2 regions of the Bacillus sp. SD127 genome follow, and region 2 is predicted to be linked to the other one. Evidence: a T-box and tRNA genes for the amino acid it is inferred to sense, from the RefSeq annotation. Region 2 holds a T-box; the other holds one or more tRNA genes.
The links. The T-box of region 2 lies ahead of tyrS (tyrosine--tRNA ligase). A T-box ahead of a tRNA ligase gene usually reads a tRNA of that ligase, here a tRNA-Tyr.
Positions count from the first base shown of each region.

Region 1: it has a tRNA-Tyr gene. The T-box ahead of tyrS (tyrosine--tRNA ligase) is inferred to sense a tRNA for this amino acid. The anticodon was not compared.

Region 1 is NZ_CP191226.1:4,070,845-4,075,145, forward strand. It holds gene cdaA (diadenylate cyclase CdaA) at 1-792, opposite strand, end outside; gene rsiW (anti-sigma-W factor RsiW) at 954-1,580, opposite strand; gene sigW (RNA polymerase sigma factor SigW) at 1,594-2,157, opposite strand; tRNA gene ACQVGS_RS21045 (tRNA-Gln) at 2,388-2,459, opposite strand; tRNA gene ACQVGS_RS21050 (tRNA-Tyr) at 2,464-2,548, opposite strand; tRNA gene ACQVGS_RS21055 (tRNA-Thr) at 2,568-2,640, opposite strand; tRNA gene ACQVGS_RS21060 (tRNA-Val) at 2,645-2,720, opposite strand; tRNA gene ACQVGS_RS21065 (tRNA-Glu) at 2,724-2,798, opposite strand; gene ACQVGS_RS21070 (2-thiouracil desulfurase family protein) at 2,980-3,435, shown strand; gene ACQVGS_RS21075 (GNAT family N-acetyltransferase) at 3,447-3,929, shown strand; gene murQ (N-acetylmuramic acid 6-phosphate etherase) at 4,040-4,301, shown strand, end outside.
Region 2 is NZ_CP191226.1:1,227,162-1,231,462, reverse strand. It holds gene rpsD (30S ribosomal protein S4) at 6-608, shown strand; gene sr7p (small protein SR7P) at 631-759, opposite strand; gene tyrS (tyrosine--tRNA ligase) at 891-2,159, opposite strand; T-box leader at 2,208-2,449, opposite strand; gene acsA (acetate--CoA ligase) at 2,504-4,225, opposite strand.

The DNA.
Region 1 (4,301 bases), 1.4 Mb from region 2:
ACGGTTAGAAGAAGTCTCTCTGGTGTTCTTCTTAAACTCTGCTTCAAGCATTTCTTTCAGCGCTTCTTCCGTCAGCTCTCTGTGAAGGTCACCATTCCTCGCCACACTGACGCCGCCGGTCTCTTCAGACACGATAATCGTCAAACTGTCTGTAACTTCACTGATTCCGACAGCCGCCCTGTGCCGCGTTCCCAGTTCTTTTGAAATGAACGGGCTTTCAGAAAGCGGCAAATAACAGGCGGCAGCGGCAATTTCATTATTTTTCATAATGACCGCTCCGTCATGAAGCGGTGTATTCGGGATAAAAATATTGATCAAGAGCTCAGAGCTGACCTTTGCATTCAAAGGAATGCCCGTTTCAATATAATCCCCCATACCCGTATCCCGCTCAATGGTTAAAAGGGCGCCGATCCGGCGTTTCGCCATATAATTGATCGCTTTCGTTATAGCCTCAATTGTTTTCTGCTGCGCCTCCTCAACCGGCGTGCCGCTCCTCGAGAAGAAACGGCCCCGTCCAAGCTGTTCAAGCGCTCTTCTCAGCTCAGGCTGAAAGATAATAATAATTGCTAAAAATCCCCATGTTATCGCTTGGTCCATCAGCCACTGAAGCGTGCTGAGGCCCAAATATTGACTGGCCATACGGACAAGCACGATCACAACGATTCCTTTTAAGAGCTGAACCGCCTTCGTGCCGCGTATCACCATAATCAGTTTATATATCACATACCAAACAAGGAGAATATCAACGGCATTGCCGAGGTACTGCAAAAAAGGGATATCCTCAAAAGCCATTTCCTCGTCCTCCAAGAATTCAGTCATTTCGTATTTTGAAGTTTAATGTGTTACGCATATGTACTTTACATAGCGAGCCCATTATACCACATTTCGTTTTGGCAAGTGAAATATGCCAGCCGTTTGAGAACCTAAAAAAAGAGTAAAGCGCACAACACGCTTTACTCTTCTCCGTTCGGGTCTAATGCATTGAATACACTTTTCCCCGCAGACTTCATTTTATACCATGTCCAGTCGAATAATTGATTAATCTCCTCAATTTGACCGGTGACTTGTCCAGCAGAGGCCATATACTTTTCTCCGTTTACAACGGTTACATCCCCGTCTATTTTCCCTTTAATAATCAGCTTGCCGTTTTTGACGGTGACATCACCTTTGACCGTCTCACCTTCAGGCACGATCACAGTGTTGTTTTGCACGACCAGATTCGGCTGCTTCGACACGCTGAAGTTGTGGTCATTGTGCCAGCTGTTTAACAATCCTCCGCCCATCAAAATGATGAATACCGCAGCAGCCGCGATAACCGGATGGGATCTGAACCATCTTTTCACAGAAGCTCTTTTCTTCTCCTTAGGCAATTTTGCCATGACGTTAGCGGTAAAATCGGCGGGGGCTTCGACATGCGATGTGCTCCGGACGAGCGCAATGGATTTTTCCATCTCATAAAAATGCTTTCTGCATTCCTCGCATGCCTCCAGATGTTCTTTTAATACTTGTTCATCTTTCGGAAGGATATCTCCATCAAGATGCATATGCATAAGCTGCACAATTTGTTCAGGACAGCTCATTTCATCACCCCACTTAAAGATCCCTTAATTGTTTTCTAAGAGCCTCTCTGCCTCTGTGAATCCGCGTTTTTACAGTCCCCACAGGAATGTTCAGAATCTCGCCGATTTCAATTAATGAGAGTTCATCAATATACTTTAATACAATGACAGTTCTGTATTTGTCAGGAAGCTTTAATATTTTCTGCTGAATCGTGTGTGAAAGCTCCAGCGATACGACTGCATCTTCAGGCAAAACTCCATCTGCGGCGATTTGGGAATACATCGTCAAGCCTTCTGTACCCGCCACTTCTGCATCGAGGTAATAATCCGGCTTCTTTTTGCGAATGCGGTCAATGGTCAAGTTGGTCGCAATTCGATAAAGCCAAGTTGAAAATTTCCGGTTGATATCAAAACTGTCGATATTGACGTACGCTCTGATGAAAGCCTCTTGTGCGATATCTTCCGCCTCATGCACATTGCCAAGCATACGGTAGCAAAGCTGATAAATTTTATCCTTGTAAATATCTACGATGTCCGCAAATGCATTTTGATCGCCTTTTTTGACTTGCTTAATTCTCTTTTTAATCATCATTTCCATATTTATCTAACCTCTGCCTTCACCGGTCTGTATGTATACGAGCTTCGTTTCTAAAGGTTTCAATTTTTTTATAAAATAAGTTTAACAAATTTTTGGCAGGGTGTAGATGGCAATTTGTGAATAAACTACCTTAACATATTTTTAAAATTATTATACAGACTGAACAGTTAGAAGTTGGAATGATTTTTTCAAAAAGAAAAAAGACACCTTTGATCAAAAGGTGTCTGTGACTGGGCTAGCTGGATTCGAACCAACGCATGACGGAGTCAAAGTCCGTTGCCTTACCGCTTGGCTATAGCCCAATGATGGTGGAGGGGGGCAGATTCGAACTGCCGAACCCTGAGGGAGCGGATTTACAGTCCGCCGCGTTTAGCCACTTCGCTACCCCTCCATATTTTTAAGAAAAACAGTGCCGGCAAGAGGACTTGAACCCCCAACCTACTGATTACAAGTCAGTTGCTCTACCAATTGAGCTACACCGGCAAGATGGTGGAGGATGACGGGCTCGAACCGCCGACCCTCTGCTTGTAAGGCAGATGCTCTCCCAGCTGAGCTAATCCTCCAAATGGTGACCCGTACGGGATTCGAACCCGTGTTACCGCCGTGAAAGGGCGGTGTCTTAACCGCTTGACCAACGGGCCGTTTGTGTTCTCGTCGAGCTGACAAAAGTTATTATATACAGGTTCCCCCCCTTTTGTAAAGAGGAAATTTAAATTTTTTATTTTCAAACTTTTTAACCCCTTTTTTAACTGAAAAAGCCTCCTAACATTTATCATTTATTTTAAGATAGATATAGATCGAATTAAGAGAGGAGAAACCAATATGATACTAGTCAGCTCTTGCCTCGGCGGCATTGAATGCAGATACAACGGTTCGCATGCCGCATCAGAGAAAATCCGAAAACTGATTGAAGAAAAACAAGCAGTGATGGCTTGCCCTGAACTTCTCGGCGGCTTCTCCACTCCCCGAGAACCAGCAGAAATCATCGGAGGCACTGGTGAGGATGTTCTTAGTGGAGCCGCGAAAATCATAACGTCTTCAGGAGAAGATGTAACAGATTTATATATGAAGGGCGCGGCCCAAACATTGGCCTACGCAAAAGAAATCAACGCCTCTGCCGTCATATTGAAAGAAAACAGCCCATCATGCGGAAGCAATTTCATCTATAATGGCTCATTTTCAGGCAAAAAAATCGCTGGAAACGGAGTAACCGCCGCGCTATTAAAACAAGCGGGGTACCGTGTAATTTCTGAAAACCAGTTAGACGACATATTGTAAGGAGGCTCATCATGATGCAAGATATCTCTTTATCCTTCTATAAGCCTGAGCATTTGCCGGAGCTTTACGCATTTACTTTACACAATGATGACAAACGCTTTACCGCTCTCCCTAAAGAGGTGCTGACTCATGCTCTAAGCATACAGGAGCGCTATCCGGTTGTTATCTTAAAAGGTGATCTGCCAATAGGCTTTTTCATTCTACATACGTCAAAAGAAACCATTGCTCCCTATTCCAACAATCCATTTGCTTTATTGCTCAGTTCCTTATCATTAAACTCTGCCCACCACGGACAAGGCTATGCGAAAAAAGCCATGCTTCAGCTCCCCTCTTTTGTTAACGGGTATTTCCCATGGTGCGATGAAATCATTTTAGCCGTCAATCACCTGAACACCCGTGCAAAGCAGCTATATATGAAAACCGGATTTCTTGATAAAGGACGCCGAAAAATCGGGCCGCTTGGCGAACAGCTGATACTTCATTATTTCTTATAGCCTCTTTTGAAATAAAGTTTCAAAAATTAAAAATGATAGTTGAAATATCATAACAGAAATGAATATACTGAATATTGAGATATATTTATTTTTACACAGGGGGCATCCTCATGTCAGAACAATTGAATCTTCACAATCTTACAACGGAATCACGCAATAGCCAAACATCGGAAATACACAAAGCTAATACCCTCGATATCTTAAAAATGATTAACAATGAAGATATCAAAGTCGCTGCCGCCGTTCAGCGTGTCCTTCCCGATATCGAAGCAGCCGTCGAATGCGCGTATGAATCCTTTCAAAATGGCGGACGGCTCATTTACGCAGGTGCAGGCACTAGCGGCCGACTCGGTGTGATGGACGCAGTTGAAT
Region 2 (4,301 bases):
ACATTATGGCTCGCTATACAGGTCCATCTTGGAAACTGTCCCGCCGTCTAGGAATCTCTCTTAGCGGAACAGGAAAAGAATTAGAAAAACGCCCTTACGCTCCAGGTCCACACGGCCCAGGACAACGTAAAAAATTATCAGAATACGGTTTGCAATTGCAAGAAAAGCAAAAGCTTCGTCACATGTACGGTGTAAACGAACGTCAATTCCGTACATTGTTTGACAAAGCTGCAAAAATGACTGGTAAACACGGCGAAAACTTCATGATTCTTTTAGATTCTCGTCTTGATAACGTTGTGTACAAGCTAGGTTTAGCGCGTACTCGCCGTCAAGCTCGCCAATTGGTTAACCATGGCCACATTACTGTAGACGGAAGCCGCGTTGACATCCCGTCTTACCAAGTAAAAGCTGGTCAAACAATCGGTGTTCGCGAAAAATCAAGAAACCTTTCTATCATCAAAGAATCTGTTGAAGTAAACAACTTCGTTCCTGAATACCTTACTTTCGACGCTGAAAAGCTTGAAGGTACATTCACTCGTCTTCCAGAGCGTTCTGAACTTGCTCCGGAAATTAACGAAGCGCTTATCGTTGAGTTCTACTCTCGTTAATCGTTTAAAAAACCCCCAGCCGCTATGCGGTCGGGGGTTTTTTTTCGTCTGATTCTTCTACCGTTTCCTGCTGGACAACACTTTCTCTGGTCTGCTGCTCCCAATAATCCCGCTGCAATCTTTCTTTGGCGATCGTACACATGAGATTCACGGTGAGCTCTCCCTCCTATTGAAAAGGTGGTGAATGGTCGTGTTTGCCCTATCTAATATACTCTTTCCCTCAAATTCCTATGCGCTAAACCAAAAACATCCTTTGCCAATTAAGCAAAGGATGTTTTTTTCTTATTTATATGTGACAAGGAAGTATTTTTTCTTCCCGCGGCGCAGAACAGTAAATTGATCTTCAATGCGGTCTTCAGCAGATAAGATATAGTCAATTTCTGTCTGGCGTTCACCGTTAATGTAAACGGCTCCGTTTTTAATATCTTCACGGGCTTGGCGTTTAGACGGTGACAGTTTCGATTCAACCAGCACATCTACGAGTGACAGTTCTTCAGCGCTGTCTTTTTCTAGAGAAGGCACATCTTTAAAACCGATTTTTACGTCTTGGGCAGAAAGCTCTTTAATATTGCCGCTGAACAATGCTTGGGAAATATTAATCGCTTGCTCCAGTGCCTCGCGTCCGTGAACGAGCGCTGTCACTTCTTCTGCCAGGCGTTTTTGCGCTTCACGCTTTTCAGGTGCTGTTTCAGTTTTTTCAGCATATTCTTCGATTTCTTCCTTTGAAAGGAACGTGAAGTATTTTAAATATTTCACTACATCACGGTCGTCTGTATTGATCCAGAATTGATAGAACTCATATGGGGACGTTTTTTCTTTATCAAGCCAAATTGCGCCGCCTTCGGTTTTTCCGAATTTTGTGCCGTCCGCTTTCGTTACAAGCGGAATGGTAAGACCGAATGCTTTTGCTCCTTCTTCTTCAGATTTTCTGATCAGCTCAAGGCCAGCTGTAATGTTGCCCCATTGATCGCTTCCGCCGATTTGCAGCTTACAGTTTTTCTCTCTGTACAGGTTTAAGAAATCATAAGATTGAAGAATCATGTAGCTGAATTCCGTGTAAGAGATGCCGGATTCGATTCTGGAGCTGACTGTATCTTTTGCCAGCATGTAATTGATGCCGAAGTTTTTGCCGACGTCACGAAGGAAGTCGATCACATTCATGTTTCCGATCCAGTCGTAGTTATTTGCCATAACAGCCGGGTTTTCCGCTGACTCAAAATCAAGAAATCTTGAAAGCTGATGTTTGATTTTTTGCGACCATTCGACAACAATATCAGCCGTGTTTAATGTACGCTCAGCTTTTTTTCCGCTCGGATCGCCGATTAAACCCGTCGCGCCGCCCACAAGCGCAATCGGATGGTGCCCCGCAAGCTGAAAACGGCGGAGTGTTAAAATGGGCAGCAGGTGCCCGATATGCAAGCTGTCTGCTGTCGGATCAAAGCCTGAGTACAGGCGGATTTTTTCTTCGTTCAGCTGTTTATTCAGTCCTTCTTCATCCGTCATTTGCTGAATCAATCCGCGGAAGGATAAGTCTTCAAGTAAGTTTGTCATGAGATAAAGCTCCTTTTTTAATAAAATAAAAACGCCCCTTCGTGTAAACGAAGGGACGATTGATTATCGCGGTACCACCCTACTAATAAGAGCATACATACAGCTTTTCGCTCTTATCACTTTGCCTGATAACGGATCAGGTCCGTTCTTTCACTACTGAAAGCCTGAGCGGCTTTGTTTGCAAAAGCGGTTCATGAGTGTATTCGATATATCCGTCTGTGCTGATTTTCACCGGCCATCAGCTCTCTGGAACGTAAGGATATTCTACTTGTCTCAATCTTTACCTTTTCATATGAAGCTATATCATTTTTAACATAAATAAAATCCCGTGTCAACGGCGCCTTTTAATCCTCCATCGTTGACAGGTCTCCGGCCGGAAGATTCAGTTCCCACGCCTTCAGCACACGTCTCATGATTTTACCGCTCCGTGTTTTTGGCAGCTTATCCTTAAATTCAATTTCACGCGGAGCCGCATGGGCTGCAAGGCCTTGTTTGACAAATTGGCGGATTTCTTCCTTCAGTTTATCAGACGGCTCAAACCCTTCTCTGAGAGCGATAAAGGCTTTGATGATTTCGCCGCGCACGGGATCAGGTTTTCCAATGACCCCCGCCTCCGCAATTGCCGGATGTTCGACAAGCTTGCTTTCCACTTCAAATGGTCCGACACGCTCACCGGAGGTCATGATGACATCGTCCACTCTGCCTTGGAACCAAAAATACCCTTCATCATCCATGTAGGCAGAATCACCCGACACATACCATCCGCCAGGCATAAAATAAGATTCGTATTTTTCAGGGTTGTTCCAAATCGTGTGCATCATAGAAGGCCAGCCCTTTTTAATGGCGAGGTTCCCCATTCGATACGGCGGAAGCTCGTTCCCCTGATTGTCAACGATTGCTGCTTCTACACCGGGAATCGGTTTTCCCATCGAGCCTGGTTTAATATCCATGCAAGGATAGTTGCAGATCAGCTGTCCGCCCGTCTCTGTCATCCACCATGTATCATGAATCCGTTTATTAAAAACTTTATGCCCCCATCTGATCACTTCCGGGTTTAAAGGTTCACCGACACTCAGCACATGGCGGAGTGAAGTCAGATCATATTTGGCAGCCATCTCATCTCCGGCTCCCATCAGCATTCGAAAGGCAGTCGGCGCGCTGTACCAGACGTTTACGCCAAGCTGCTCAATCGTTCCATACCAGCTTTCCGGGCTGAATCGTCCGCCGACAATAACATTTGTCGCTCCGTTCAGCCACGGCGCAAAAATCCCGTACACCGTTCCAGTCACCCAGCCTGGGTCGGCCGTGCACCAATAAATGTCCTCTTCCTTTAAATCAAGGACCCATTTTCCTGTCTGATACTGCTGAACCATCGCCTCATGGACATGAAGCACACCCTTCGGCGTACCCGTAGATCCTGATGTATAGTGAAGCAAATAGCCGTCTTTCCTGTCCATCCATTCAATGTCCAGTCTTGTGCTCTCATGCTTAGCCACTTCATCATAATGAATGATGTTTGTTCCTCTCTTTTCAGCCTGGCCGCCGACTATGAATATATGCTGTAAATCAGGCAGCTTTTCAACCGGAATCCTTTCCAAAAGCTCAGGCGTCGTGACGACAACCTTTGCCTCGCTGTTTTGCAGCCGGTCCTTAACAGCCCCCTCCATAAACGCTTCAAATAACGGCCCGGCGATTGCGCCGATTTTGATAGCGCCTAGCATAATAAAATAAAGCTCGGGTGATCTCGGCATAAAAATAAAAACGCGGTCCCCTTTTTCCACATTTCCATACCGTCTCAGTACATTCCCGGCTCTGTTTGTTTCTTCTTTCATTTCTTTAAATGTGTATTTTTCATCCCGTTTTGCGTCCTTATAATAAAGCGCTACTTTGTTTTTCCGAAAAGATTCGGCGTGGCGGTCTATCGTTTCATAAGCCGCGTTCAATTTCCCTGTCTTATGCCAAGAGAAATGTTTTTCCGCTTCGGACCAATCAAATTGCCGATACGTTTCATCGTAGTTTTCTAGGTTATGATCCCCCTCTATAGCTGGTAACGCTTTCAAATTCATGTCAAAACATCCCCCTTTGCTGAAGTTGTCACATTTATTATAGTATATATTCATATTCTTCTCAATTTTTAAAATA